Regions from separate parts of the Rhizobium sp. TRM95796 genome, predicted to be linked through region 1. Evidence: predicted binding sites of a transcription regulator. Region 1 holds the regulator's gene; each other region holds the start of a gene.
What was found. The regulator HrcA, encoded in region 1, represses chaperone genes, less so after heat shock. The targets are predictions, from matches to a motif close to GTTAGCACTCNCNNNNNGNGAGTGCTAAC.

Region 1 (9,896 bases):
ATTCCGGAGCTCGCGCGGCGGGCCGGTCTGGCGGAACGAACCTTCCTACGGCGCTTCACCAAGGCGACGGGTCTGCGCCCCACCGAATATCTCCAGCAGATACGCATCATGAAGGCGCGCGACGCGCTGGAAACGACCAATATCTCCGTCGAACAGATTTCCTGGACGGTCGGCTATTCGGATGTCACGGCTTTCCGCCGGGTGTTTCAACGCCTGACGAGCCTCACCCCCACGCAATACCGTCAACGCTTCGGCGTGCGGCGCGAGACATCGGACGCCGTCTCCGCGGCGTGAAATCGCGTGGACGGCCGCCTCAGCCTTGGGCCGATTTGAGCGCCGTCAGCGCCGCCTGGAGATCGGCGACCAGAGCTTCGCCGGTCTCGAAGACGCCGCCTTCCACCACCACCATGTTGCGGCCCGCGCCCTTGGCTTCATAGAGGCATTGATCGGCGCGGTCGATGGCGGCCTGGAGATTGTCGTTTTCCGCCTGCATCTTGGCGACGCCGAAGCTCGCGGTGATCTGCCTGTCGATGCCGAACTGGCGCCAGTCGCGGCCGGCGAAACGCAGCCGGATGCCATGGGCCAGCACGCCAGCCTCCGCAAGGTTGGCCGCGGGGAGGCAGATGACGAATTCCTCGCCGCCCAGCCGCGCGGCAACCGCGCCGGCGGGGATCGACGTGCGGATTTCCAGAGCGAAAGCCGCAATCACCATGTCGCCGGCGGCATGGCCGTAGCGATCGTTGACCTGCTTGAAATGATCGATGTCAGTGACGACGATGACGCCGGACCAGGCCGCTCCGCCCTGCGCGGGCTTCAACGCCTGATCGAGACCGCGCCTGTTGTAGAGACCGGTCAACGGGTCGATCTCGGCGGCGCGGCGATAGTTCAACATCACCCGCATGACCATGGAGCCGAAGGCGGCTGCGGCCAGCAATACGCCGAAGCAGCCGGCGGTGAGCTGGATGGCCACGGCATAGACCGACTCGGCGAAGGCGGCGAGATCGTCAGTGCCGCCGACGAGATAGTTGATGGCCGCCACACGCGTCAGCGTTTCGATGACCACCATCGAGGCGGCGGCGACGAGCAGCCGGTCGGCCGTCGCATGCGCCTTTTGCACCACGCCGGAAAGCGGCAAGCCTATGAGGAGGGCGGCGACGAGATCGTTGAGCAGGAGTTCCGAGCGGAGATCGCCGAGGCCGAAGACCAGATAAGCGTCGACGCCGAGATAGCCGCCGATCAGCAGCAGCCGATGACGCAGCGGATAATCGACGCCGAAATGCGTCAGCAGCGCCTGACCATAAAAGAAGAAGCCGAACACGAACAGCGCATCGCCCGACATCGCAATGGCTTCGGCGGGGCCGAGCGGAAGGCTCATCAGGAAGCCGAGCCCGGAGCAGCCGAAGCCCAGGCCCCAGAACAAGGCGGCCTTCAACCCGAACCGCCACAGCGCCAGAAAGACCGCGGACACGGTCAGCGCCATGATCGGCAGGGTCAGGGCAAAACTATCGAAGGCTTCCATGACATTCCCGGCGACGAACTCACTCTTTTCACCAGAGCTACAGGGCCGGCCTTAAAATTCGTTTTAAATCGGAACGTTTTGTCGGTTTTCGCCCGGTTGCGGGCAAAGCTGCGGCTGGATAGAACCGAGGAAAACCTGTGAGGGCCGCATGAGCGTGACGATTTACGGAATCAAGAACTGCGACACGATGAAGACGGCTTTCACTTGGCTGGACGGCCAGGGCGTGGCCTACCAGTTCCACGACTACAAGAAGGCGGCGCCGTCGCCCGAGACGATCGCCGCCTGGGTGGATGCGCTCGGCTGGGAGACGGTGCTGAACCGGGCCGGCACGACCTTCAAGAAACTGCCCGAGGAAGACCGGGCCGGTCTCGACCGCGACAAGGCGATCCGGCTGATGGCGGCGCAGCCCTCGATGATCAAGCGGCCGATCCTCGACAGGGACGGAGCGCTGACGGCCGGCTTCAAGCCGGAGCTCTATGCGGCGATCTTCGGAGGCTGAGCATGTCGAAATCCACCCGCGCCACGCTGGCTCTCGCCAAAGCCGGCGTCGCCTTCGAGACGGTGACCTATGACTACGATCCCGACGCGGACCGGATCGGGCTGCAGGCGGCCGAGGCGATCGGCGCACCGGCGTCCATCGTCCTCAAGACGCTGATGGCGGAGGTGGACGGCAAGCCCGTCTGCGTCGTGCTGCCATCCGATGAAGAAGTGAGCATGAAGAAGCTCGCCAGCGCCTTCAAAGGCAAATCCGCCAATATGATGAAACCGGCGCAGGCGGAGAAGACCACCGGCTTCGTGGTCGGCGGCATCTCGCCCTTCGGACAGAAAAAGCAGGTTCCGACGGTGTTCGAGGAGCAGGCGCTCGTCCACACCCTCGTCTATATGAATGGCGGCCAGCGCGGCCTGCAGGTGAAGCTGGCCCCTCAGGACGCAATCGAGGCGGCGAATGGCTTCGCCGCCTCGGTCATCGCTTGAATTTTCTGTTCGATCAGGCCGTCTGTTCGGAGGACGGCGCGGCGTCCGCCTTGGGGCCGCCCTTGGAAACGCCGACCATGGCGGGGCGCAGCACGCGGTCGCCGATCACATAGCCGTCCTGCACCACCTGGATGACGGTGTTGGCCGGGATTTCCGGATTGGGGACTTCGAACATCGCCTGGTGGAAATTCGGGTCGAATTTCTGGCCGGTCGGTTCGATCTTCTTGACGCCATGGCGTTCGAGCGCCGACAGCATGGAGCGCTCGGTCATTTCCACCCCCTCGACCAGCGCCATGAAGCCGGCGTCGCCGCCGGCGCGCGCCTCGGCCGGAATGGCGTCGAGCGCGCGGCGCAGATTGTCGGACACGCCGAGCATATCGCGGGCGAAGGACGCCGCCGAATAGGTCTTGGCGTCCTTGACGTCACGCTCGGTGCGGCGGCGCAGATTGTCCATCTCAGCGGCGAGGCGCAGATATCGGTCCTTCAGATCGGCGTTCTCCGCCCTCAGAAGCTCGATCGGATCGGGTTCGGCGGCGGGCTGGGCCGTTTCGGCGTTTTCATGAGCGGCGGCGGCGGTTTCGGCGTCCGGCTGCGGCGCGTTCTTGGTCTCGTCGGTCATTACGGTCTCCGCATAGGTGAATGCATCTGAGGTGAGCTGATTTGATCGGGGATATCGAGGTTCGAGGCGAAAAAATCAAGGCTTCGCGTCAAGATTCGCGGGTTTTCGGACGGAGCCTCTAGCCCTTGCCGGCGAGTTTTGACATCAATTGCGCGGTGTAATCGACCATGGGCACAATCTTTGAATAATTGAGCCGCGTGGGTCCGATCACGCCGACCGCGCCGATGATGCGATCCTCGCTGTTGCGATAAGGCGCGACGACCAGCGAGGAGCCCGACAGCGAAAACAGCCGGTTTTCCGAACCGATATAGATGCGGACGCCTTGGCCCGTTTCGGCCAGATTGAGAATGTCGCTCAGCGATTCCTTTTTTTCGAGATCGTCAAACAGCATGCGCAAGCGGTCGAGATCCTCGGCCCCGTCGACGCCTTCCAGGAGATTGGCGCGGCCGCGCACGATGAGCCGAGTGGGGCCATCCTCGTCGGCGGCGCCCGACCAGGTGGCGAGCCCGCGCTCCACGAGATCCCGCGACAATTGGTCGAGTTCCGTGCGGATGGTTTCCTTCAAGCGGGCGATGCGCTCTCCGGCCTCGGTCAGCGTCAACCCGGACATATGGGCATTGAGGAAATTGGCGGCGGCGACCAGTTGGGACGAGGTGATGCCGGCCGGCAGCGAGATGATCCGGTTTTCCACCTCGTCGCGATCGCCGACCAGAACCGCGAGCGCCTTTTCGGGCGACAGCCGGATGAATTCGACATGCTTGACCTGGCTGTCGTTCTTGGCGGTGATGACGAGGCCCGCGCCGCGCGAGGCCGAGGACAGAAGCTGGCTTGCGCCGTTCAGCGCATTCTCGACCGGCGTATCGCGATTGTCGGGGCTGATCTGCCGGTCGATCTGCCGGCGTTCATCCTCCGACAGCGCGCCGATCTGCATGAAGGCGTCGACGAAGAAGCGCAGGCCTTGCTGCGTCGGCAAACGCCCCGCCGAGACATGCGGCGAATAGATCAGGCCCAGTTCTTCGAGATCGCTCATCACATTGCGGATCGAGGCCGGCGACAGCGACATCGGCAGGAGACGCGAGAGAGAGCGCGAACCCAGCGGTTCGCCCGTGCCGAGATAGCTTTCGACAATGCGCCGGAAGATTTCGCCAGACCGATCGTCGAGCATTTTCATCTAGCATTCCCTGTCGATGACGCATTCCACCATGGCCGGCGAAGGCCGGACCCACTGGAAATATAAGGATTTGAAGGCGCTGCGCAAAACAAAATCACGCCTTTTCCTTTGCAAATCCCCCCTCGCGCCCTTATTAGGCTTGCAGACAAGAAAGCAGGAGTAGCGACAATGCGGCCATCCGGACGGAAAACCGATCAAATGCGCAAGGTGACGTTCGAGCGCGGCTTTTCCAAGCACGCCGAAGGCTCCTGCCTGGTGAAGTTCGGCGACACGCATGTGCTCTGCACCGCGAGCGTCGAGGAAAAGCCGCCGGCATGGCTGCGCAACACCGGCAAGGGTTGGGTGACCGCCGAATACGGCATGCTGCCGCGTTCGACCGGCGACCGCATGCGCCGCGAGGCGACCTCCGGCAAGCAGGGCGGCCGCACCCAGGAAATCCAGAGGCTGATCGGCCGCTCGCTCCGCGCGGTCGTGGACCTGCAGGCGCTCGGCGAACGCCAGATCACCGTCGACTGCGACGTGATCCAGGCCGATGGCGGCACCCGCACCGCTTCGATCACCGGCGGCTGGATCGCACTGCATGATTGCCTGAAGTGGATGGAAGCCCGCAACATGCTGAAGGTCGACAAGGTCCTGAAGGATCATGTCGCGGCCATCTCCTGCGGCATCTTCGCCAACCAGCCTGTCATCGACCTCGATTATCTCGAAGACTCCTCGGCTGAGACCGACGCCAATTTCGTCATGACCGGAAAGGGCGGCATCGTCGAGATCCAGGGCACGGCCGAAGGCGCGCCGTTCAGCGAAGAAGAACTGTTGACGCTGATGGGCCTCGCCAAGAACGGCATTGCCGAACTGGTGGGCCTGCAGAAGCAGGCGATCGCCTGAGGAGACCTGCGATGAAGGCCGGCCGCGTGCTCGAAACCGCCGTCTACGCCGCCGATCTCGATGCGGCCGAAGCCTTTTATCGCGATGTGCTCGGGCTGGAGCTGATTTCGCGCGGCGCCAACCGACATGTGTTCTTTCGGGCGGGAGACGGTGTGCTCCTGGTGTTCAATCCCGAGGAAACCGTCATTCCGCCGGCGCCCGACCAGCTGCCCGTGCCGCCGCATGGCGCGCGGGGGCCGGGGCATCTCTGTTTCGCCGCGAGCGGAAACGAGATCGACGCTTGGGAGCGCCGGCTGACGGACGCGGGCGTGGCGATCGAATCGCGCGTCGACTGGCCGAATGGCGGCCGCTCCATCTATTTTCGCGATCCGGCGGGCAATTCGCTGGAATTCGCCGAGCCCCGCATCTGGGGCGTCTGAACCAGAGGCAATCATGCGCAAGCTCGACAGCAAGACCATCATCGTCGCCAGCCACAATGCCGGCAAGATCGCCGAGATCAACGATCTCATCGGCCCGATGGGCTTCACCGCCAAATCCGCCAAGGAACTGAACCTCGCCGAGCCCGACGAGACGGGCACGACCTATGAAGAAAACGCCCGCATCAAGGCGCTGGCCTCGGCGATGGCGTCGGGGCTGCCGGCGCTGTCTGACGATTCCGGCCTCGCCATCGACGCGCTCGACGGCGCGCCGGGCGTCTACACCGCCAATTGGGCCGAACGCGAGGACGGCGGCCGCGATTTCGCCTGGGCGATGGAGAAAGTCGAGCGCGCGCTGGAAGAAAAGGGAGCGCTTGCGCCAGACCAGCGCAAGGGCCGTTTCGTCAGCGTTCTGTGCCTCGCCTGGCCGGACGGCCATACCGAAACCTTCCGCGGCGAGGTCGAGGGCGAGATCGTCTGGCCGCCGCGCGGAACCGCCGGCTTCGGCTATGACCCGATCTTCAAGCCCGAGGGCTATGAAACGACGTTCGGGGAAATGACGGCCGAGGAAAAGCATGGCTGGCGGCCGGGCGACGCCGAGGCGCTGTCGCATCGCGCCCGCGCCTTCAAGCTTCTGGTCGAAACGGGACTGACGCTCTGAGATGGACGTGAACGCCGCCCTGCTACCGGATACGGGCGAACCGGGTTTCGGCGTTTACCTCCACTGGCCCTTCTGCGCGGCCAAGTGTCCCTATTGCGATTTCAACAGCCATGTCCGCCACCAGCAGGTCGACCAGGACGCTTTCGTCGTGGCCTTTCTCAAGGAAATGTCTGTAATGCGCGAGTTGAGCGGGCCGAAGACGGTGACCTCCGTGTTTGTCGGCGGCGGCACGCCCTCGCTGATGGAGCCCGAGACGATCGACGCGCTGTTGACCGGGATTTCCCGGCTCTGGCACATGCCCGACGGCATCGAGATCACCATGGAGGCCAATCCCTCCAGCGTCGAGGCCGAGCGTTTTCGCGGCTATCGCGCCGCCGGCGTCAACCGGGTGTCGCTCGGCGTGCAGGCGCTGAACGATCGCGACCTCAAATTCCTCGGACGTCTGCACAATGTCGAGGATGCGCTGAAAGCGGTGCGGCTGGCGCGCGAGATCTTTCCGCGCATGAGCTTCGACCTGATCTACGCCCGGCCCGGTCAGAGCGAAGAGGAGTGGATCCGCGAGCTCAATGAGGCGATCGGCTATGCGGTGGATCACCTGTCGCTCTATCAGCTGACGATCGAGGAGGGCACGCCCTTCTTCGGCCTGCATCAGAACGGCAAGATCGTGCTGCCCGACGCGGACGCCGCCGCGCGCCTCTACGAGATCACCCAGGAGGTGACGGAGGCTCATGGCATGCCGGCCTATGAAGTCTCCAACCACGCCAAGCCGGGCGCGGAAAGCCGTCACAACCTGACTTATTGGCGCTATGGCGACTATGCCGGCATCGGGCCCGGCGCGCATGGGCGCCTGAGCCGCCAGGGCCACAAATATGCGACCGCCACAGAGCGGCATCCGGAAACTTGGCTCGCGAGCGTCGCCGCCAAGGGCCACGGCATGGTGGAACAGGAAAGCCTGGAGCGCGACGAGCAGGCCGACGAGATGCTGCTGATGGGGCTCAGGCTGCGCGAAGGTCTCGACCTCGCCCGCTGGAGCGAATTGGCCGGCCGCGGTCTCGACCCGGATCGGGAAGCCTTCCTGATCCAGCACGGGCTTCTCGAGCGACTGGGCAATTCGCGGCTGCGCTGCACGCAATCGGGCATGCTGGTTCTGGACGCCGTGGTCGCCGATCTCGCCGCCTGATCATGCTCGCTTGCGCGGAGCTTGAAGGCGACGTCTTCAGTCGCTTGCATGGTCTTGACGAAATCGGATTTTGGCTTTTTTAATAGGGGCCTAGGTAGCGCCAGGATGATTTGCTCTCCGCGTTCGGAACCTGATTTCTAGCATATCGCTTTTCATGTCATCCCACACGATCGAAGGCGCCTCTGCGGGCGGCGCGAAACGAATCCGCAAATCCATCGAATGGCCCACCGTCCTCCTCGCTGTCGTCATATATGGCGGCTGGGGGCTTCTTACCCTCTTCTGGGCCACTCTGCCTTATCCCCTGCTCTTTGTGCTCGGCGGCTGGATCGTCGCCTGGCACGGCTCCCTTCAACATGAGGTGCTGCATGGGCACCCCACCCGCTTCAGGGTGATCAACGACGCCATCGGATGGCCGCCGATCTCGATCTGGCTGCCCTACCGGCTCTACAAGCGCTCGCATCTCAAGCACCACAATGACGACTGGTTGACCGATCCGATCGAGGATCCGGAATCCTACTACTTCACCGGCGAGCATTGGACGCGAACCGGCGCCGCGGGTCGCCTGCTCGCGACCGTCAACAACACGCTGCCGGGACGGCTCGTCGTCGGCCCGCTGATCGCGGTGGCTGCCCTGTTCGGCTCGGAGGCCGCGCTGATGGCCAAGGGCGATTTCCGCCATCTCGGCCTCTGGCTTCGGCATGGTCTCGGGGCGGGCGTCGTGCTCGCCTGGGTTACGCTCGTCTGCGACATGCCGGTCTGGATCTACCTGACCGCCTTCGTCTATGCGGGTCTGGCCTTCTCGCGGCTCCGCTCCTTCGCCGAACATCGCTATGCGGGGGAAAAGGAAGAGCGCACGGCGATCGTCGAGAACACGCCGGCGTTCGGGCTGCTGTTCCTGCACAACAATCTTCACATCGTGCATCACAGCCGGCCGCAACTGGCCTGGTACAAGATCCCCCGGCTCTACAAGGCCGAACGCGACGCCTTCATCCGGCTGAACGGCGGCCTGGTCTACAACGGCTATTGGGAAGTGGCGCGGCGCTACTTCTTCCGAACCCATCACCAGCCCGTGCATCCACACTATCAGGACCGGGTGATGGTCGGCGATCAGGCGAGGGCCGTATAGCCCTGCGCATCCGCCTGGCGACGAAGATCGTCGAGCCTCTGGTAGTCGCCGTCCGAAAGGATGGCGACGCCTTTCAGCCCCAGCGTATCGAGGACTGATTTACAATCCGGATCGGCCAACACATCCATGAGCGCCGAACGGATCGCTGCAAGCTCCGCATCGCTGGTGGTCCCGCGCGTGATGAAGGGCAGCCCAGGTCCGCGCGGCGTCGCCGATACGATCCGAACGCCCGCAAGGCGTTCCGGCGCATGCATTTCGAGCAGCCCCCAAGTGACGGTGTCCACCGAAGCGATGTCCGCCAGCCCCTCGCGAACGGCATCGATGGAGGCGACATGGCCGCCGCTGACCATGATCGAGCCGAAGAACGGCTTGCCCCCGGCGAGCGGCGCGATCGCCGCGCGAAACAGGTTCATGCCGGAATTGGACATCCAGTCATTGATGGCCACGCGGGCACCCCGGAAATCCGAAAGCGTCAGGCCGGGATGATTCTCATGGGCGATCACGAAGCTCGCGCGATCCGTCCCCTCGCCGCCGGCAAACGCGTAGATCGGCGTGGCCACCAGCCGCACCTTGCCCCTGAGCTCCATGACATAGGGATAGCCGCAGGTCTGGGAGAAGATCAGATCCGGCTCGCTCCAGACCGCGTGGTAGTGCGACTGCCGGTCGAGGCCGTCGGACACGGAAAGACCGCGCTGGCGCAGTTTTCGCGCGAGCGCGGTCCAGAAAAGATCGTTGGCCCGCCGCACGGGTCCATCCATGTCATACATCGACAGTGTGGCGCGGAGCGGCGAGGCCAAGGACGGATCACTCATTGATGAGGCGGCGGAGCAGTTCGACCTCCTGCGACAGCTTCTGATCGGAAGACAACAGCTCTTCGATCTTGCGCACGGCGTGCAGAACGGTGGTGTGGTCGCGTCCGCCGAAACGACGACCGATTTCCGGGAAGGAGCGGGGCGTCAGCGTCTTGGAGAGATACATCGCCACCTGGCGCGGCTTGACGATGACGCGGGTGCGGCGGTTGGACACCAGTTCCTGTCGCGAGACATTGTAGTGCCGGGCGACGATGCGCTGGATGTCTTCGATTCGCACGCGCTTCGGCTCACCGGCGCCGACCAGATGCGACAAGAGCTCGTCGACCCGCTCGAGCGACAGATCCGGCTCGAAGGAGCGGCGGAAAATCAGCTGGTTGAAAGCGCCTTCCAACTCCCGGCCGGACGCCGTGACGTTTTCAGCGACATGGCGGAGGATGGTTTCCGGAATATCGATACCGGGATCCTCGGCGCGAGCCTGGGCCAGGCGGATCTTCATCATTTCGAGCCGCATTTCGAAATCGGGGCCTTCGAT
Region 2 (9,896 bases), on a different contig from region 1:
CCACCAGGTGGAATCGCCCGGGCCGCCCTTGATGATTTCCATGGCGTTGAGGCGGAAGGAGAGCAGAACCGCCTTTTTGAGCCACTGATGCACGGTCCAGGAGCCGTCCTCGCCGCGGGTCGCCACGCGCGCCTTGCCGGCGTCGAGCAGGTTCAGCGCGGTTTCGACGGCGTCGCGGATCTCGCCCTTGGTCGAGGTCGAAACGGAATCGCGGTTGTCGAAGGCGGCGTCGATGGTCTTTTCGAGCGAGGCGAGGTCATGGACGGTCATGGGAATTCCTTAAGCTTTGAAGGATTATCCTGCCAGAATAACGAAAAACTGGGCCGGTCGCGGCTCTATAGCGGATGGAAATAGGCATGGCAAAGGGGAAAACCGACGAACTCAGGCGCAAGGACGGCGTATGGGACCCTCTGCGGAGCAGCCGCAGCGACCTCAAGCGCGCCGAGCGCATTCCGGGAACGCCGCAATCCCTGTCGCCAGCCTATCGCCTCGCTTTCGCGGACAATGATTTTCTCTGCCGCGAGGAGTTGCGTCCGGTGCGGCTGCAGCTCGAATTGCTCAAGGTCGAGATGATGCTGACCGAATATGGCATCCGCTCGACGGTGGTCATGTTCGGCGGCGCTCGCATTCCCGCCCCCGGCCAGAAGGCTTGGGCGGCCAAGAACGCCGGACAGAAAGCCAATCTCGAGGCAGCCTCGGTTTTCTACGAAGAAGCGCGCAAATTCGCCCGCCTGTGCTCGGAATGGTCCGCAGGCCATGACTACAAGGAATATGTCGTGGTCACCGGCGGCGGCCCGGGCGTGATGGAAGCGGGCAATCGCGGCGCTGACGATGTCGGCGCGCCGTCGATCGGGCTCAACATCGTGCTGCCGCATGAACAGGCGCCGAACCCTTACGTCACGCCGGAGCTCAGCTTCAACTTCCACTATTTCGCCATTCGCAAGATGCATTTCCTGATGCGCGCCAAGGCGGTGACGGTGTTTCCGGGCGGCTTCGGCACGCTGGACGAATTGTTCGAGACGATCACGCTGATGCAGACCGGGCGCATGGCGAAAGTGCCGCTGATCCTGTTCGGCGAGCAGTTCTGGCGCAGGGTCGTCGATTTCGACGCGCTGGCCGAATTCGGAACGATCGCCCCCGAGGATGTCGAGTTGATCAGCTTCGTCAACACCGCCGAAGAAGCCTGCGCCATCATCAAGCGTTTCTATGAAAAGGAAAACGGCGCCTCCTGACGGAGACGCCGCGAGGTCATGGCTTGAAGCGGGTCAGCCCTGCTTCTTGCCCTTTCCGGCCAGGAATTCCTGGGCGGTGATGAAGCCGTCCTTGTTGGCGTCGCGGCGCTGGAACATGCGGTCGGCGACGCGGTCGAGCTCCTCTTTCGACAGCTTGCCGTCCTTGTTGGCGTCGATCCGGTCGAAATGCTTGATCACGCCATTCGGCAGCCGGGCCGGTTTTACGGGCGCCGCATTCGGTTCGGCCTTCACCTTCTGGCGATAGGCCTTGAGCGCGTCCTTGCCGGCTTCGACTTCCTGCTTCGACAGGAAGCCGTCCTTGTTGGCGTCCACCACCGAAAGGGTGGCGTTCATTGCGGCTTGCATTTCCTGCTTGGAAACCTTGCCGTCCTTGTCGGCGTCGAGCCGCTTGATCATGAAGGCGACGCGCTGTTCGCGCTTGGCGGGATCCTTTGCGGCGCCGGTCGGCGTGGTGGATGCGGCAAACGCGGCGCCGCTGGAGGCTGCGACGGCGAGCGCGAGTGTGGAGGCGATGAGGGTCTTGGCGTTCATGATGTCAACCTTTCTCTGGTCGTGGCCGGGCAGGGGGAGGAACCGGCTTTGTCATCGCCGCGCCTGAGATATCCGGCTGCGACGTTGACGACATGAATAGAGGAAGGGCGCTGAACGGGGCCTGAATGACCCGTTCAGTTTCGGGATCAGACGACAGCGCGTAGAAAATCCGCGAGATTATCGGTGATGTGATCGATCGTCGGATCGTTCTCGTCGGGGATTTCCCACCGTTCGAGGTAATGTTCCTTGCTCTGCGGAACGATCAACACCGTCTTCATGCCGAGCGCGCGCGGGATTTCGAGATTGCGCGGAAGATCCTCGAACATCGCGGCTTTTCGGGTTTCCACCCGGTGCAGGCTCGCGAATTTGTCGTAGGTCGAACCGGCCGGCTTCGGCACGAAATCCGCCGCGACGATATCGAAGATGTCTTCGAAATGATGGAGAATGCCGAGCGCGCGCGCCGCTTCCTCGGCATGTTTGACCGTGCCGTTGGTGAGGATGAATTTTCGTCCCGGCAGCGCCTTGATCGCCTCGCTCAGGCCTTCGTCCACGGCCAGCCCCGAATAGTCGATGCGATGGGCGGCTTCCAGAAAGGCCGCCGGCTCGATGCCGTGATGATGCATCAAGCCGCGCAATGTCGTGCCGTGGTCATAATAATACTGTTTCTGCAGCTTGCGCGCGTCCTCGGGCGCAAGGTCGAGAAGCTCCGCCACGAACGCGGTCATATTGCGGTCGATCTGCGCGAAGAGATCGACGTGATGCGGATAGAGCGTGTTGTCAAGGTCAAACACCCATTCGGTGACATGGGCGAAATCGGATTTTTGAGGCAAGGCGCGTTTGTCGGTCATGCCACGGGTTATGACAGGGATCGGAAAATTGGCAAGTCTCTTCGGCTACGCCGATTAGAACGCCTGCCCGACCAGCACGCCGGCGCCGGCGAGAAGGGCCAGCGTCCTGAACACGCCGAGCCTGAACCTGAAAAGTGCGATGGCCGCCAGCATCGTCAGTGCAAGTTGGACGAGATTCACCGACGTCGGGTCCGGGAGGCTCGTGCGGAAGGGGCCGGCCTCGATCGCGACATGCCGGCCAAAGACGACATGCGTTGCGAACCAGAGCGCCAGATTGAAGATCACCCCGGTGACCGCCGCCGATATGGCGGTCATCGCTCCCGAGAGCGCCCGATTGGCGCGCAGTCGCTCGATCCAGGGCGCGCCGAGGAAAATCCAGAGAAAGCAGGGCGCAAAGGTCACCCAAGTCGTGAGCGTCGCCCCGAGCGCGCCGCCCGCGAGCGGCGACAACGCGCCTGATCCGCGAAATCCGGCGATGAAACCGACGAAGCTCAGCACCAGAACCAGCGGCCCCGGCGTCGTCTCGGCGAGCCCGAGTCCATCCAGCATCTCGCCCGGCTTCAGCCATTGGTAATGATCGACCGCCTGTTGCGCGACATAGGAGAGAACCGCATAGGCTCCGCCGAAGGTGACGACGGCCATTTTCGAGAAGAACAGGCTGATGTCGACATAAACGCTCGATTCGAGGCCGAAGGCGAAGAGAAGTCCGAAAGGGGCGGCCCATAGCGTCGTCCACACGAGCGTGGCGAGAAGCGAGCCGCGCCAACTGGCCGGCCGTCCTGGATGATCCGCATCGATGACGGCCGGCAGATCCGCGCCGGCGGCGTGATGCCCGCCGGCTGAAAACACATCTGGCGCGAAGCGGAAGCCGGTATAGCCGATCAGCGCCGCCGCGAGGATCACCAGAGGAAAGGGCGCCGCGAAGGCGAAGAGCGCAACGAAGGCCGCGACTGCGACGGCGCGCATCACATTGTTCTTGAGCGACCGTTTACCGACACGGATCAGCGCCTCGACGACGATCACCAGCACAGCCGCCTTCAAGCCCATGAAGGCGCTGTCCAGCAGCCCGGTCTGGCCCCAGACGGCGTAGATGGCGGAAAGAGCGAGAATGACCAGGAAACCCGGCGCGACGAAGAGCAGACCGGCCATCAGGCCGCCGCGCCAGCCATGTAGAAGCCAGCCGATATAGGTCGCGAGCTGTTGCGCTTCCGGGCCCGGCAGCAACATGCAGAAATTGAGCGCATGCAAAAAGCGGCTTTCGGAGATCCAGCGCCGCTCGTCCACGAGTTCGCGATGCATCAGGGCGATCTGTCCGGCCGGGCCGCCGAAGCTGAGCACGCCGATCCTGGCCCAGACGCGCACGGCGTCGCCGAAACTCGGATGGGCGGGGCGTGCGGGGAGCTGTTCGAGATCGCTCATTCTGGTCCCGCATTTACCTTGTCGAAATATTTTTCCGACGGCGGAACCTTGACTCTCGCCCGCCTCGAACCTAAATCCAGGCCGCTAGCACTCCACAGGAGGGAGTGCTAACAACCTTTCCCCCGGGCCTGACCCGGTAATGTCATTTGATCGAGGAAACAGACAATGGCAAGCACCAATTTCCGTCCGCTTCATGACCGCGTCGTCGTTCGCCGCGTTGCATCCGAAGAAAAGACCAAGGGCGGCATCATCATCCCCGACACCGCCAAGGAAAAGCCGCAGGAAGGCGAAATCGTCGCCGTGGGCTCCGGCGTTCGTGACGACAAGGGCAATCTCGTCGCTCTCGACGTCAAGGCCGGCGACCGCGTCCTGTTCGGCAAGTGGTCGGGCACCGAAGTCAAGCTCGATGGCGAAGACCTTCTGATCATGAAGGAATCCGACATCATGGGCATCATCGGCTGATTGCCGATCTCGTCAAATTCCAAGCAAACCAATGGGCAATGAGCCCGGGAGTTTTCCAAAATGGCTGCTAAAGAAATCAAGTTTGGCCGTAACGCGCGCGAAAAGATGCTGCGCGGCGTCGACATCCTCGCTGACGCTGTAAAGGTCACGCTCGGCCCGAAGGGTCGTAACGTCATCATCGACAAGTCCTTCGGCGCTCCGCGCATCACCAAGGACGGCGTCTCTGTCGCCAAGGAAATCGAACTCGAAGACAAGTTCGAAAACATGGGCGCCCAGATGGTCCGCGAAGTCGCGTCCAAGACCAACGACATCGCCGGCGACGGCACCACCACCGCCACCGTCCTGGCCCAGGCCATCGTTCGCGAAGGCGCCAAGGCCGTTGCCGCCGGCATGAACCCGATGGACCTGAAGCGCGGCATCGATCTCGCCGTCTCGGAAGTCGTCAAGGATCTCCAGGCCAAGGCCAAGAAGATCTCCACGTCGGAAGAAGTCGCCCAGGTCGGCACGATCTCCGCCAACGGCGACAAGCAGGTCGGCGCTGATATCGCCGAAGCCATGCAGAAGGTCGGCAACGAAGGCGTCATCACCGTCGAAGAAGCCAAGACCGCCGAAACCGAACTCGAAGTCGTCGAAGGCATGCAGTTCGACCGCGGCTACCTCAGCCCCTATTTCGTGACCAACGCAGAAAAGATGATCGCCGATCTCGACGACGCTTACATCCTGCTGCACGAAAAGAAGCTCTCGAACCTCCAGGCCATGCTGCCGGTGCTCGAAGCCGTCGTCCAGACCGGCAAGCCGCTGCTGATCATCGCTGAAGACGTCGAAGGCGAAGCTCTCGCCACCCTCGTCGTCAACAAGCTCCGCGGCGGCCTCAAGATCGCCGCCGTCAAGGCTCCTGGCTTCGGCGACCGCCGCAAGGCCATGCTCGAAGACATCGCCATCCTGACGGGCGGCACCGTGATCTCCGAAGACCTCGGCATCAAGCTTGAAAACGTCACCCTCGACATGCTGGGCCGTTCCAAGAAGGTTTCGATCTCCAAGGAAAACACCACGATCGTCGACGGCGCCGGCCAGAAGTCCGACATCGAAGGCCGCGTCGCCCAGATCAAGGCCCAGATCGAAGAAACCACCTCCGACTACGACCGCGAAAAGCTGCAGGAACGTCTTGCCAAGCTCGCTGGCGGCGTTGCCGTGATCCGCGTCGGCGGCTCCACGGAAATCGAAGTCAAGGAACGCAAGGACCGCATCGACGACGCGCTCAACGCGACCCGCGCTGCCGTTCAGGAAGGCATCGTCCCCGGCGGCGGCACCGCTCTCCTGCGCTCCTCGACCAAGATCACCGTCAAGGGCGTCAACGACGACCAGGAAGCCGGCATCAACATCGTCCGTCGCGCCCTGCAGTCCCTGGTTCGCCAGATCGCAGACAACGCTGGCGACGAAGCTTCCATCATCGTCGGCAAGATCCTCGAAAAGGACAACGACAACTTCGGCTACAACGCCCAGACCGGCGAATTCGGCGACATGATCACCATGGGCATCGTCGACCCGGTCAAGGTTGTCCGCACCGCTCTGCAGAACGCAGCTTCGGTTGCTTCGCTGCTGATCACCACCGAAGCCATGATCGCCGAACTTCCGAAGAAGGAAGCTGCCGGCGGCATGCCGGGCGGCATGGGCGGCATGGGCGGCATGGACATGATGTGATAGGCGCTAGCCTATCACACACGTCCATAAAGCCGCCCATCAACTGGGACGGTTCAGCGCGTCAAGCGCGCTGAACAGGCGGCATGGACATGATGTGATAGGCGCAAGCCTATCACTCTGATCTGCCGATCAGAATTGGGGAGCGGTCTTCGGGCCGCTCCCTTTTCATTTGTTGGAATAAAAAAACGGCCCCAGTTTCCTGAGACCGCTTTGACTCGCTTACGGATGCAATCAAAGGCGTCCGACCCGCTCCGTCAACAGGTCGAAGAAGGCCTGGGCGTCGATATCCTTCATCACCATGGCGTTCTTCTCGCGCTTGGTCACGCGCCACCAGTCCACCACGGTCATGCCCAGCGTCAGTTCAGAAGCAAGTTCGATCTCGACATTGCAGTGGCGACCGGAAAAGATTTCCGGCTTTATGAGATAGGCGATCACGGTCGGGTCATGCAGCGGCCCGCCGTCGGAGCCGTATTTCTCTACGTCGAAACGCTCGAAGAAATCGAGCATATCGGCGAGCGCCACGCCCGCGCGGCTGCCCAGCGCGCGGATCTTTTCGACACGCGCTTTCAACGTCAAAACCTTGTGCGTCAGGTCGAGCGGCATCATCACGATGGGCACGCCGGACTTGAAAACGATGTCGGCGGCTTCCGGATCGACATAGATGTTGAACTCGGCCGCTGGCGTGATGTTTCCGACTTCGAAATAGGCGCCGCCCATCATCACCACTTCCTTCACGCGCGCGATGATGTCGGGCGCATGCTGGAAGGCGGTGGCCACATTCGTCATCGGCCCGAGCGTGCAGAGCGTCACGGTCCCCGCCTCATGCGTCCGGAGCGTATCGATGATGAAGTCGACGCCGTTCATGTCCTGCAGCGGCATGGTGGGTTCGAAGAGTTCGGGACCATCCAGGCCGGTCGGTCCATGGACATATTCCGCCGTCACCGGCGGCCGCTTCAAGGGACGTTCGCAGCCGGCGAAGACCTTCACGTCGGGACGACCGGCAAACTCGCAGACGATGCGGGCGTTGGTTTGCGTGCGCGACAGCGGCACATTGCCGGCGACCGTCGTGACGCCGAGAAGGTCGAGCTCTAGCGGCGAACCGAGCGCGAGCATGATGGCGGCTGCATCGTCCTGGCCGGGGTCTGTGTCGATGATGATCTTTCTCGGATTGGCCATGTCGGCGCCGGTCCTCTTCTTATTGATTTCTCGGCGACTATTGCCTGTGGGCGCCCCGAGCGCAAGCGTCTTGCAACTCTATCGCCAAGTCACCATATGTCGTTCTGCCGGACGCTTGAACGAGGCCCGGCGATTGTCGCTTGCAGCCAAGGACATGAACGGAATGAACACGCGCATTGCCCCTTTCGCCAGCCCGCTTCTTCTGGGCTTCGACGCCATGGAGAAGACGCTGGAGCGTCTCGCCAAGAACAATGACGGCTACCCCCCGTACAATATCGAACGTCTGAAGGCCGACGCCCCCGCCGGCGAGCCCGAACGCCTGCGCATCACGCTCGCCGTGGCGGGTTTCGGCGAAGACGATCTCGACGTCACCACCGAAGAGAACCAGTTGATCATCCGCGGTCGCCAGGCCGAACAGGGCGAGCGGGAGTTTCTCTATCGCGGCATCGCCTCCCGCCAGTTCCAGCGTTGCTTCATGCTGGCGGATGGAATGCAGGTCATCGGGGCCAGCCTCAAGAACGGACTTCTCTCGATCGACCTCATCAGGCCGGAACCCGAAAAACTTGTGCGAAAAATTAACATCTCTGTTTCAGAATGATGGTTGGACGGGATTGGCCCCGCGTCTTCCGAAGCATGAAGGAGGCAATAGAATGGCCGCTAGACCCACACTGGATAGCTTGACACGTAGCGAGTTCGCGCATCTCGGCGCTGGTAAGCTCGGCTATATCCGCAAGATGCGTTCCGAAGACGTGTCGCGCGTTTTCCCCGAAGCCCCGAACCTCAATCCGGGCCTCGATCTCTGGGCGTTGTTCGGCGCCGACGGCACGCCGATCCTGCTGACCGACAACCGCTCCTCGACCTTCTTCAAGGCCGCAGAGGATGATCTGCAGACAGTCAGCCTTCACTGACAGAGAATTGCCGCAGCCCGGTCGATATGCCGGGCATGCGGTCTTCCCGACGGACCCGATCCCATGCTCGCGCCTCAACTGCTGGATGGCGCGACGGGCGGGCAGGGTGTCAATGGCGCGATGGATTATGCCGCGCCGAAAAGGCAGCCGTACGGGATGATGCGGCCGCGCGAAGCGTTTCCAGATTTCGATAGAGTGAAAATCAGAGGCGACGGAAGGTGAGATAGGCCGAGGAGCGGCCTTCGCGCCGGGCTTTCGCTTCGTATCGTGTGCCCGGCCAATTGGGAAAGGGCGCAAGCCAGTCGCCGGCGTTGCGCGCCGTCCATTCGAAACCGGGATGGCGGTCGAAATGTTCGAGCGTCCAGTTCACGTAGGTGTCGATGTCGGACGCGAAGCAGAAATGTCCGCCCGGCTTGATGACGCGATGGAACCGCTCGACATTGACGTCCGACACGAAGCGGCGCTTCCAATGGCGCTTTTTCGGCCAGGGATCGGGATAGAGCAGATCCACCTGGTCGATCGAGGCCTCGGGCAGCCAATCGAGCACCAGCGTCGCATCGTCGTCGAAGACGCGGATGTTGCGAATGTCTTGCTCCTCGACACGCGCCAGCAGTTTCGCCATGGAATTGACGAAGGGCTCGACGCCGATAAATCCCGTCTCCGGATTTTCCAGCGCGCGATGAAGGAGATGTTCTCCGCCGCCGAAGCCGCTTTCGAGCCGGATCTGCGTAACGGGAACTGGAAACAACGCGGCCAGCGAAGATGGAGCAGGCTTGGAGAGATCGAGTTTCAGCGCCGACAGGGTTTGGTCCATCACGCGAAGCTGATTGACTCTGAGCGCCTTGCCCTTGCGCCGACCGAAGAAAGCTTCGGTCGCGCGCGAAGGGCGCTCGTTCTGATCGTCGGACGCGCTCACGAAGCCAAGGCTTCCTTGAGCGGCTTGACGAGATCGAGCTTCTCCCAGGAGAAGGACCCGTCACGGCCCGCCTTGCGGCCGAAATGGCCATAGGACGAGGTCTTCGCGTAGATCGGCTTGTTGAGGTTGAGATGGCGGCGAATGCCGGTCGGCGACAGATCGATCACCTTGCGGATCGCAGCCTCGACCTGATCCTCGGTGACCTTCTTGCCGGTGCCGTGCAGATCGACATAGATCGACAGCGGCTGGGCCACGCCGATGGCGTAGGACAACTGGATCGTGCAGCGATCGGCGAGACCGGCGGCCACGACATTCTTGGCGAGATAGCGCGCGACATAGGCGGCGGAACGGTCGACCTTGGTCGTATCCTTGCCGGAGAACGCGCCGCCGCCATGCGGGGCCGCGCCGCCATAGGTGTCGACGATGATCTTGCGACCGGTGAGGCCGGCGTCCCCGTCGGGTCCGCCGATGACGAATTTGCCGGTCGGGTTGATGTACCAGACGCAGTCCTCGGCGACGGGCAGGTCGCCGAGAGCCTCGTGAATGAAGGGTTCCACGACGCTGCGGACCTTCTGGGAATCCCAGGACGCGTCGAGATGCTGGGTCGAAAGGACGATGGAGGTCGCCTCGGCGGGCTTGCCGTCGACATAGCGCACCGTCACCTGGCTCTTGGCGTCGGGGC
Region 3 (9,896 bases), on a different contig from region 1:
CATCGGCATGAATTTCTTCATGGAGGCGGCCAAGCTGCGCGCGGCGCGGCTGCTCTGGTCGCGGATCATGGCGGAGTTCAATCCGAAGAAGCCGTCATCGTCGATGCTGCGCACCCATTGCCAGACCTCGGGCGTGTCGCTGCAGGAGCAGGACCCGTATAACAATATCATCCGCACGGCCTATGAGGCGCTGGCGGCGGCGCTGGGCGGCACGCAATCGCTGCACACCAATTCCTTCGACGAGGCGATCGCGCTGCCGACGGAATTTTCGGCCCGCATCGCCCGCAACACCCAGTTGATCCTGCAGCATGAGACGGGCGTCACCAAGGTCGTCGATCCCCTGGCCGGCTCCTATTATGTCGAAAGCCTGACCTCGGAGCTGGCGGAAAAGGCCTGGGCGCTGATCGAGGAGGTCGAGAGCCTCGGCGGCATGACCAAGGCGATCGAAACCGGCCTGCCCAAGCGGCTGATCGAAGAGGCCGCCACCCGTAGGCAGGCTGCGGTCGATCGCGGCGAAGAGGTGATCGTCGGCGTCAACAAATACCGGCTCGCCGAGGAAGCCGATATCGACACGCTCGACATCGACAACCGCGCCGTCCGCGAGGCGCAGATCCGAAGGCTCGAAAAGACCCGGCAGTTGCGCGACGCCAAGGCCTGCGAAGCGGCGCTTGCCGCGCTCGAACAGGTCGCCAGATCGGGTCAAGGCAATCTGCTCGCCGCCGCCGTGGATGCGGCGCGGGCGCGGGCCAGCGTCGGCGAGATTTCCGACGCGATGCGCCGCGTCTTCGGCGATTACGAGGCGGTTCCGGAAGTGGTCTCCGACATATATGGCCCCGCGAGCGCCGAGGATCCGGAATACCGGCAGATCGCCAGCCGGCTGGCGGAGCATGTGGCAAGACAGGGTCGCAAGCCGCGCATCCTCGTCGCCAAACTCGGCCAGGACGGCCATGATCGCGGCGCCAAAGTCATCGCCTCGGCCTTCGGCGATATCGGCTTCGACGTGGTCGCCGGCCCCTTGTTCCAGACGCCGGGGGAAGCCGCCGATCTCGCCATCGGAAAGGGGGTCGACGTGGTCGGCGTCTCGTCGCTGGCGGCCGGGCACAAGACGTTGCTGCCGGAACTGGTCGAGGATCTGAAAGCCAAGGGCGCCGGCCATATCATCGTGGTCTGCGGCGGCGTCATTCCGCGCAAGGACTATCAGTTCCTCTATGACGCCGGCGTCGCCGCCGTGTTCGGCCCTGGCGCCAATGTGGTCGATGCGGCCCGCGCCGTGCTCGACCTCGCCGAAGGCAAATTACGCAACGAATAGGACCTGCCATGCTCGGACGCATCAATCATATCGCGCTCGCCGTGCCCAATCTGGACGTGGCGGTCGCGCGCTATCGCGACAGCCTCGGCGCCAAAGTCTCTGAGCCGCAGGCGCTGCCGGAGCACGGCGTCACCGTGGTCTTCGTCAGTTTCGAGAATTCCAAGGTGGAACTGCTGGAGCCGCTCGGCGAGGCTTCGCCGATCGCCGCCTTCCTGACTAAAAATCCCGATGGCGGCATGCATCACATCTGCTACGAGGTCAGAGACATCAAGGCGGCGCGGGATCATCTGGTGGCGGCGGGCGCCCGCGTGCTCGGCGGCGGCGAGCCGAAGATCGGCGCGCATGGCAATCCGGTGCTGTTTCTGCATCCCAAGGACTTCTTCGGGACATTGATCGAACTGGAAGAGGTCAGGGCTTAAGCGGCATTATGAATGCGGCGCGGCATGACGGCGATCACGTCGGTGTTGCGCCGCTTTATCGTCTTCAAAATCGAGCTCGGTTCAAAGAGCGGGCGCGGATCTTCGCTCCGCCGCGTCATCACGCCCGGAGTTGTCCGTCATTGTCTCGCTTCGCCCATGCGGGCTCGGCCGGGGCGCGAAGAACGCCTCGTTTGTTTAGTTTTAATGACGCTCGTCGCGCCCCGCATTCGGCGGTTTGTGCCTCGAACTTGACGCTCGTCGCCGCAGGTCGAGCCTGCGGGTAATCCGCCTCTAAAGCGGGCCTTACTGTAACGTCCCTTTCGAGACGCCACCCTGGGGGGACGCTTTCACGCCCAGGTCCCCAGTCTTCGGGGGTCGTCGTTTCTCGAAGCCCCGGAGAAAGGGAGTTCACGTCGTCCCCCTTTCCCCAGCGCCGGCCCCATCTCGCCGCGACGCCTCGCGGTGTAGCCGATAATGGGACGAGACAAGGATAAGGGGCGTGGGAGGGTGGGGGATGAAAATATTTTCGGGAGGGTGATTTTTTGAGGAAGGCCCTCCCCCACCCCTCCCACAGGGGGAGGGGCTTAACCCAGGTCTGCCGCCGGCGTCCCACAGTTCAGCCTAGCGGAGGAGAGGTCGCTTGGGTTTGGAGGGTGAGGCAGCGCAAGCCCCTCCCCCTTGTGGGGAGGGGTTGGAGAGGGGGTTTCCCCCTTCCTCGTCGTCATCCTCGGCCTTGTGCCGAGGATCTGAGGCAGCGAGCAAAATCAAAGCGTTGCAGAGGCTCGGGACAGGCCCGAGCAAGACGATGGTGAGGGTTCCGTTTGCGGTTGACGGCGTGCGCTGCCCCTCATCCGGCTGCCGCCACCTTCTCCCCGCGCCTGCGGGGAGAAGGGCGATGGAGCGCCGACATTGCCACATCCTCCTTCTCCCCGCAGGCGCGGGGAGAAGGTCCCGGCAGAGGGATGAGGGGCGGTGCAGGACGGAGGAGGCGATTACAATGAAATGAAGCCCCCTCGCCGGTGTGGCGAAGGGGCGCATCGTCCGTCCGATCAGTAGTCCATGCCGGCGGGCATGGCGGGAGCGGTTTCCTTCTTCGGCTTTTCGGCGATCATGGCTTCGGTGGTGATCAGGAGACCGGCCACGGAGGCGGCGTCCTGGAGCGCGGTGCGCACCACCTTTGCGGGGTCGATGACGCCCTGGGCGAAGAGGTCGCCATAGTCGCCGGTCTGGGCGTTCCAACCATAGGAGAAGTCGGACTTTTCGCGCAGCTTGCCGACGATGATCGAGCCTTCGGCGCCGGCGTTCTCCGCGATCTGGCGCACCGGGGCTTCGATGGCGCGGCGGATGATGTCGATGCCGACGCGCTGGTCGTCATTGGCGGTCGCAAGACCGTCCAGCGCCTTGACGGAGCGCAGGAGCGCGACGCCGCCGCCCGGCAGGATGCCTTCCTCGACGGCTGCGCGGGTGGCGTGCAGCGCATCGTCGACGCGGTCCTTCTTCTCCTTGACCTCGACTTCGGTGGAGCCGCCGACGCGGATCACCGCAACGCCGCCCGCGAGCTTGGCGAGGCGCTCCTGCAGTTTCTCGCGGTCGTAATCGGAGGTGGTTTCCTCGATCTGGGCGCGGATCTGGCTCACGCGGCCGTCGATCTCGGTCCTGGAGCCGGCGCCGTCGACGATCGTGGTGTTTTCCTTCTCGATCGAGACTTTCTTGGCGCGGCCGAGCATGGCGAGCGTGACATTTTCCAGCTTGATGCCGAGATCTTCCGAAATGACCGTGCCGCCGGTGAGGATGGCGATGTCCTCCAGCATGGCCTTGCGGCGATCGCCGAAGCCCGGCGCCTTGACGGCGGCGACCTTGAGACCGCCGCGCAGCTTGTTGACCACCAGCGTCGCCAGCGCTTCGCCCTCGACGTCTTCGGCGATGATCAGCAGCGGCTTGCCGGACTGCACCACGCCTTCGAGCACGGGCAGCATGGCCTGCAGGTTCGACAGCTTCTTCTCATGGATCAGGATATAGGGATCGTCGAGTTCGACGCGCATCTTGTCCTGATTGGTGATGAAATAAGGAGAGAGATAGCCGCGATCGAACTGCATGCCTTCGACGACTTCCAGTTCGGTGTCGGCGGTCTTGGCCTCTTCCACCGTGATCACGCCTTCATTGCCGACCTTCTCCATGGCCTCGGCGAGATAGCGGCCGATTTCGGCGTCGCCATTGGCCGAGATCGTGCCGACCTGGGCGATTTCCTCATTCTTGGAGATCTTGCGGGCATTTGCCTTGAGATCCTTGACCACCGCGTCGACGGCCAGATCGATGCCGCGCTTCAGATCCATCGGGTTCATGCCCGACGCGACGGCCTTGGCCCCCTCGCGCACGATCGCCTGGGCGAGAACGGTCGCGGTGGTGGTGCCGTCGCCGGCGAGATCATTGGTCTTGGAGGCGACTTCGCGCAGCATCTGCGCGCCCATATTCTCGAACTTGTCCTCGAGTTCGATTTCCTTGGCGACCGACACGCCGTCCTTGGTGATGCGCGGCGCGCCGAAGGACTTGTCGATCACGACATTGCGGCCCTTGGGACCGAGCGTCACCTTCACCGCATTGGCGAGGATGTCGACGCCGCGCAGCATTCTCTCGCGCGCATCGGTGTTGAATTTCACGTCTTTCGCAGCCATGGGTCACTCCTTCATAGGCAGCAGTTTATGACTGTATGGAATTTGGGATGAGGCGATCAGGCGGCCTTCTTTTCCGCCACGGGGGTCACGATGACGCCCATGATGTCGGCTTCCTTCATGATCAGCAGCTCTTCGCCGTCGATCTTGATTTCGGTTCCCGACCACTTGCCGAACAGCACGCGGTCGCCGACACGCACGTCGAGCGCCACGACCTGGCCCTGCTCGTTGCGGGCGCCCGGACCCACGGCGAGAACTTCGCCTTCCTGCGGCTTTTCCTTGGCGGTGTCGGGAATGATGATGCCGCCCTTGGTCTTCTCCTCGGACGTGACGCGACGAACGACGATACGATCATGCAACGGTCTGAACTTCATGTTTTCCTCCTGGACAAACACAATGCTTGCTTTCCCCTCGCCCGGACCGGCGGAGGACCGGACGGGGCGTCGGACCCGCTCCCGGCGTCCGACGCGCAAAAATCTGGTTTTGCGGTTTTTCGTTTTCAAGAGGGAGGAATCAAAAAAATCAGCACTCGCGCAAAATGGCTGCTAACAACATGATTTATAACGGTCTTTTGTCATTTTTCTATTGCAATTCGCCTCCCGCGTGGCACAATTTCTGCGTTGACCATGAGAGGGAAACCGCATGAAGGCTACGCATGACTTCACCCTTCAAATGGAAGGGTATGGTTTGACCACCGCCCATATTCTCTACCGAATGCCCGATTTCAGATCCGTGCTGCAGACCTATCTCTGGCAGGATTACGATCTCGCCCCCGATTTCCCGCAGATGCGCAAATTCCTCGACTTCTGGGAGAAGAAACTGGATGGGGCGCTGCATTCGGTCCGCTACAGCCACAAACGGCTGATCGGTCCCAACGAATGGCGGCGGATCGACGGCGAGATCGTCTTGCACTGAGCACGTTCAGCGCGCGAGAGCCGAGAAGATCACCTCATAACCGGCGCGACGGAAATGGCCGTAGTCGTCGGCATAGTTGCCGCAGGTCGGGCGCTTCGGGTCCGACGGCGCGTCGCCGGCCGAGCAGGTCAGCCGGGCCGTATCGATTTCGACGAAACGCATGCGGTCACGACCGGCTGCCCAGGCGGCGAGTTCGGCGTTGAGGGCCTTGCGGTCGACGTCGCGGAACCGGAAATCCGCGCCGCGCGGCGGCACGGCGACGAGATCGAGCCGCGCCTTCGGCCAGACGACCAGCGCCTTCTCGGCAACCTTGCGAATGCCGGCGGCGATGGCGCAGGGCGGCATGTAGTCATAAGTGAGATTGTTGGTGCCGACCAGCAGCACGACGCGTAAAGCCTGAGGCGCGCGGCCCTGCATGCGCTCCAGCAGCCACAGCGCATGCTGGGTCATGGCCCCGCCGACGGCGGCGTTCCACACCAGGCGCGCGCCGAATTGCCGGCGGATCTGATCCTCGGGCCAGTTGGCGAGCAGGGAATCGCCGAAAAGCACGATGTCGGCGCGCGCCGGCGGCTGAGCGATGAGCTGGTCGGCGCGTTTCAGGCCGTGCGGCCATTGATAGGGAACGGGGTCAGTCGCCACCCTGACGGCATAGGGATCGCAGGCTTTTTCGGCGGCGGAAGCCGCGTTTATGGACAGGCAGGCCAGCGCTAAACCGGCCAGCGCTCGCTTTGCATAAATACCCATCGCGCTCAGAGCTCGTCGCATCTGCAAAACATGCAATCGCCTGCGCGAGGACGCAAGGGGGTTAGATCCCAGTCAGCATCCGCGTCGCCTTATAACCGATGACGGCGGAAGATGCGGAGAGGAAGGTGCCCCAAGCCAGATCGGCGATGGTCAGCAAGGTCGACCAGTTGCGCAGCACGGCCTGGCTGGTGAGATCATAGGTGGCGTAGGCGGCGAAGCCGAAGAAAGCGCCATGCAGGAGCGCCACCTTCCAATCGCCGGCCGCCAGCGCCGGGCGGATGGCGAAGAACACCAGGGCGGCAATGAAGATCAGGTAGAAGGCGATCGCCGGGCCGAGACGGAACTGGTCGGCGAGCATGTCGCCCATGACGGGCCGGTAGAGCCGGTTGGCCATGGTGGTCAGCCAGATCGAGTCGATCACCGCAAAGGCGATGCCGGTGGAAAGATAGGCGACGGCGGCGGTTTTGATCGACAGGGCGGCCATGAAATATCCTCAGTTGATGCGCGTCCAGCCGACGCCCTTGCACAGCAGGCCGCCGAGAATGCAGCCTTCCGTGGTCATGGACGTGTCGTTGACGGTGAGATTGATGCGGTAGCTGCGGTCGCGCTGCGGATCGAAGGCGGTGCCGGACAGTTTTCCCGGACCGGTGGGCTTGACGCTCATCACCAGCTTGTCGCCGGTCTTTTCATCCTCGGTGCCCGGCTTGATCCAGGTGTTGATGGCGCAGAGATCGCCGCCGCAGCGGACGATCTTGACGCGCGCCTTGCCGTCGCCGCGGGCCCAGTTGCCGAACAGCTTGTCATCGGCGGCGTGGGCCGACGCGCTCAGAGCGGCAAGCGCGGCGAGGGTCGAAATCAATGCTTTCATGACGCTTCTCCTCTTTGATCGCACATACGACGGCGTGGGCGGGAGCGGATCACTCCGCCGGCTGCACCGGCAAATCGCCCACCGACACGGGGTCGGCCGGCGGAGCCGGACGCGGCCTGAGACGAACGCCCTTCAACCAGATCTTCAACGCTTCCCAGTGAATGCCGCCGACCACGCGCAGCGTGAGGAGCGGGATCATGAAAAACGCTTTCAGAAGCGCCGCGTCGGTGAGTTCGGCGCGCTTGGCCAGATGTCGGGCGGTCAATACGAGGCCTTCAGCATCCGACACGTCGATCTTCACCGCGAGACGGTCGTCCGGAGGCGTAACGCGGAAACGGTATTTGAGATCCATCTCCATGAAGGGCGAGACGTAAAAAGCCTTGTCGCAGCTCTGTTCGATCTCTCCGGAGGCGTCGCCATGGACCGGAATGATGTAGGCGTGGCGCTGTCCGAAGGTGTTGTCGACCTCCCAGAGGATGGCGGCGAGGCCGCCGTCGGCGCGATGGCAGAAGAAGATGCTGAGCGGATTGAAGGCCCAGCCGAGCAGTCGGGGCATGGTCAGGAGCGTGATGCGACCGCCGTCGGGTTCGACGCCGCACAGCCGCATGGCCGCCTCGACCTGGCCACGCAGATCGCGGCCCGACCTGTCGCCGCGATCGGCGCGGCGGAAGGAAAACAGGTTGAAGCGGTCGACGGAGAAGAACTTCAGCTTTTTGTCCAGCGCGTCGAGTTCGTCGAGGTCGATCAGCAGCGAATAGATGCGATAGGCGAGGCTGTGCCGGCGCGGCTTGACGCGCAGATGCGTGACATGGCCAGGAAAGAGCGCCGAGCGAAAAGGCGTCACGCCATCGCCTCCGTCCTGATCGGCAGCGCCAGCGGCCGACGCACGATGCGAGCCGATTCCGCCTGCACCTGCCAGGGACGGCGGAGACCGCCGAGATCCTCGGCCACCGCGAGGCCGGCCTGCAGCCCATCCTCATGAAAACCTGCGCCGAAATGGGCGCCGCAGAACCAGGTGTTGGAATGTCCCTGCAGCGACCACAATTCCTGCTGGGCGCGCTGGGTGCCGACATCGAAGATCGGATGTTCATACATCTGCCGGAGATGGACGCTGTCGGGATGCGGTTCGCGGCAGGGATTGAGCGTGACGAAGGTCGGCGGCGCAGATCCCAGCGGCTGCAGCCTGTTCATCCAATAGGTCACCGACAGGCCGCGCTGGCCGTCGCGATTGTCGGCGAGATAGTTCCAGGCCGACCAGGCGAAGCGGCGCTTCGGCATCAGGCTGGCGTCGGAATGCAGCACCGCCTCGTTGCGCGAATAACGGAAGGCGCCGAGCAGGCGACGTTCGTCCTCGGTGGGATCGGCGAGCATGGACAGCGCCTGATCGGCATGAGTGGCGACGACGACGTCGTCGAAGCGGCGGACGCCGCCCTTCGCATCGCGGATCTCGACCGCGCCGCCCAGCCGCTTGATCGAGGCGACCGGGGTGGAGGTGAGAATGCGGTCGGCGAAACCGGCGCTGAGGCGCTGCACATATTCGCGGCTGCCGCCCTGCACCGTCCGCCATTTGGGACGATTCACGACATCGAGCAAACCATGATTGCTGCAGAAGCGCACGAAGGAGGCGGCGGGATAATCGCCGACATCGAGCGCCGGCGTCGACCAGATGGCGGCCGCCATGGGATAGAGATGATCCTCGCGGAAGCTGCGGCTGTAGCCGTTGCGCTCGAGATAGTCGTCCAGCGTGATGTCGCCCATCGCGGGCAGGTCGCGCGGGGCGTTTCGGTAGAAGCGCAGAATGTCGGACAACATGCGCCAGTAGCGCGGTTTGAACGCGTTGGACGGCTGGGCGAACAGCCGGAACAGGTCGGAGCCTGAATATTCGAAGGCGCCGCCGTTCATGGAGACGGCGAAGGACATGTCGGTTTCGACATTGGGCGCATCGAGCGTTTTGAACAGCGCGGTGAGATTGGGATAGGTGCGTTCGTTATAGACGATGAAACCGGTGTCGACCGCAACGCGTTGACCGGCATGATCGAATTCCACCGTGTTGCTGTGGCCGCCGACCCGATCGGCGGCTTCGTAGACGGTGACGCTGTGACGCTGGGAGAGCAGCCATGCCGCCGACAGCCCTGAAATCCCGGTTCCGATCACTGCGATATCCAGCGGTCTTTCGCCGAGGCGTCGTTCCATAAAGGCCATAGGGGTCTGCGCTCCAGTCTGGTTGCATCGCCATTGTCTACGCAGCGGCTTGCGCGACAGTTTCATCGCCGACGATTTTTTGACGGATGATCGTGGCGAAGCCGAAATGCGCAGCGAGAGAACCGGTTGCAGGCCGGCTGCGTAAACAGAAACAATCCATTTCCATCAGCCTCATGAGGCGGACCATGACTGTCACCGGCGCAATACTCCTCGCGATCATGATGAGCCTGTTGATGACGATCGCCTGGGCGGCGCAGCGGCGCACCGGATCGAGCGGCTGGATCGATTCCATCTGGTCCTTCGCCGTCGGCATCGGCGGCGTCACTGCCGCCCTCATCGCCGAAGGCGGGGACGGGACGCGGCGCTGGGTTGCGCTCGGCGTGATCGGGCTCTGGTCGCTGCGGCTCGGCCTGCATATCGCTGCGCGCACCAAAGGCGCGGGCGAGGATCCGCGCTACCAGGCGCTCATCGACGAATGGGGCGATCGCGCCGGCTTCCGGCTGTTTCTGTTCCTGCAGGTGCAGGCTGTGTGCGCGCTGGTGCTGGCGCTGGCCGTCTATGCGGCGGCCGCCAATCCGGCAGCCTTCGGTCTCCTCGATATCCTCGCGCTGTCGGTCGCCGTGATCGCGATTGCGGGGGAAGCAGTGTCCGATTGGCAGCTCTCTCGGTTCCGCAGAGACAATCACGGCAAGGGAAAGATCTGCGAGGTCGGGCTTTGGGCCTATTCCCGCCACCCGAACTATTTCTTCGAATGGCTGGGCTGGTGCGCT

Region 2: a site for HrcA is predicted at 4,135-4,163, ahead of groES (co-chaperone GroES). Genes of this name have one in related genera too.
Region 3: a site for HrcA is predicted at 4,919-4,947, ahead of groES (co-chaperone GroES). Genes of this name have one in related genera too.

Annotation. Positions count from the first base shown of each region.
Region 1 covers NZ_JAOXHE010000012.1:1,069-10,964, forward strand. The annotation lists gene OCK01_RS21975 (GlxA family transcriptional regulator) at 1-294, shown strand, start outside; gene OCK01_RS21980 (GGDEF domain-containing protein) at 314-1,519, opposite strand; gene OCK01_RS21985 (arsenate reductase) at 1,668-2,018, shown strand; gene ybaK (Cys-tRNA(Pro) deacylase) at 2,021-2,494, shown strand; gene grpE (nucleotide exchange factor GrpE) at 2,508-3,113, opposite strand; gene hrcA (heat-inducible transcriptional repressor HrcA) at 3,232-4,284, opposite strand; gene rph (ribonuclease PH) at 4,453-5,169, shown strand; gene OCK01_RS22010 (VOC family protein) at 5,181-5,588, shown strand; gene rdgB (RdgB/HAM1 family non-canonical purine NTP pyrophosphatase) at 5,602-6,246, shown strand; gene hemW (radical SAM family heme chaperone HemW) at 6,254-7,426, shown strand; gene OCK01_RS22025 (fatty acid desaturase) at 7,581-8,552, shown strand; gene OCK01_RS22030 (phosphate/phosphite/phosphonate ABC transporter substrate-binding protein) at 8,534-9,349, opposite strand; gene dnaA (chromosomal replication initiator protein DnaA) at 9,357-9,896, opposite strand, start outside.
Region 2 covers NZ_JAOXHE010000006.1:242,441-252,336, reverse strand. The annotation lists gene dapD (2,3,4,5-tetrahydropyridine-2,6-dicarboxylate N-succinyltransferase) at 1-270, opposite strand, end outside; gene OCK01_RS15280 (LOG family protein) at 357-1,232, shown strand; gene OCK01_RS15275 (EF-hand domain-containing protein) at 1,266-1,784, opposite strand; gene OCK01_RS15270 (pyrimidine 5'-nucleotidase) at 1,931-2,632, opposite strand; gene chrA (chromate efflux transporter) at 2,687-4,051, opposite strand; gene groES (co-chaperone GroES) at 4,217-4,513, shown strand; gene groL (chaperonin GroEL) at 4,574-6,214, shown strand; gene OCK01_RS15250 (nucleoside hydrolase) at 6,446-7,390, opposite strand; gene OCK01_RS15245 (Hsp20 family protein) at 7,554-7,988, shown strand; gene OCK01_RS15240 (DUF1150 family protein) at 8,041-8,298, shown strand; gene trmB (tRNA (guanosine(46)-N7)-methyltransferase TrmB) at 8,501-9,214, opposite strand; gene metK (methionine adenosyltransferase) at 9,211-9,896, opposite strand, start outside.
Region 3 covers NZ_JAOXHE010000006.1:341,128-351,023, forward strand. The annotation lists gene scpA (methylmalonyl-CoA mutase) at 1-1,309, shown strand, start outside; gene mce (methylmalonyl-CoA epimerase) at 1,318-1,728, shown strand; gene groL (chaperonin GroEL) at 2,778-4,400, opposite strand; gene groES (co-chaperone GroES) at 4,457-4,771, opposite strand; gene OCK01_RS15715 (usg protein) at 5,040-5,312, shown strand; gene OCK01_RS15720 (SGNH/GDSL hydrolase family protein) at 5,319-6,056, opposite strand; gene OCK01_RS15725 (DUF2177 family protein) at 6,118-6,525, opposite strand; gene OCK01_RS15730 (DUF2147 domain-containing protein) at 6,550-6,924, opposite strand; gene OCK01_RS15735 (DUF1365 domain-containing protein) at 6,974-7,768, opposite strand; gene OCK01_RS15740 (NAD(P)/FAD-dependent oxidoreductase) at 7,765-9,126, opposite strand; gene OCK01_RS15745 (DUF1295 domain-containing protein) at 9,312-9,896, shown strand, end outside.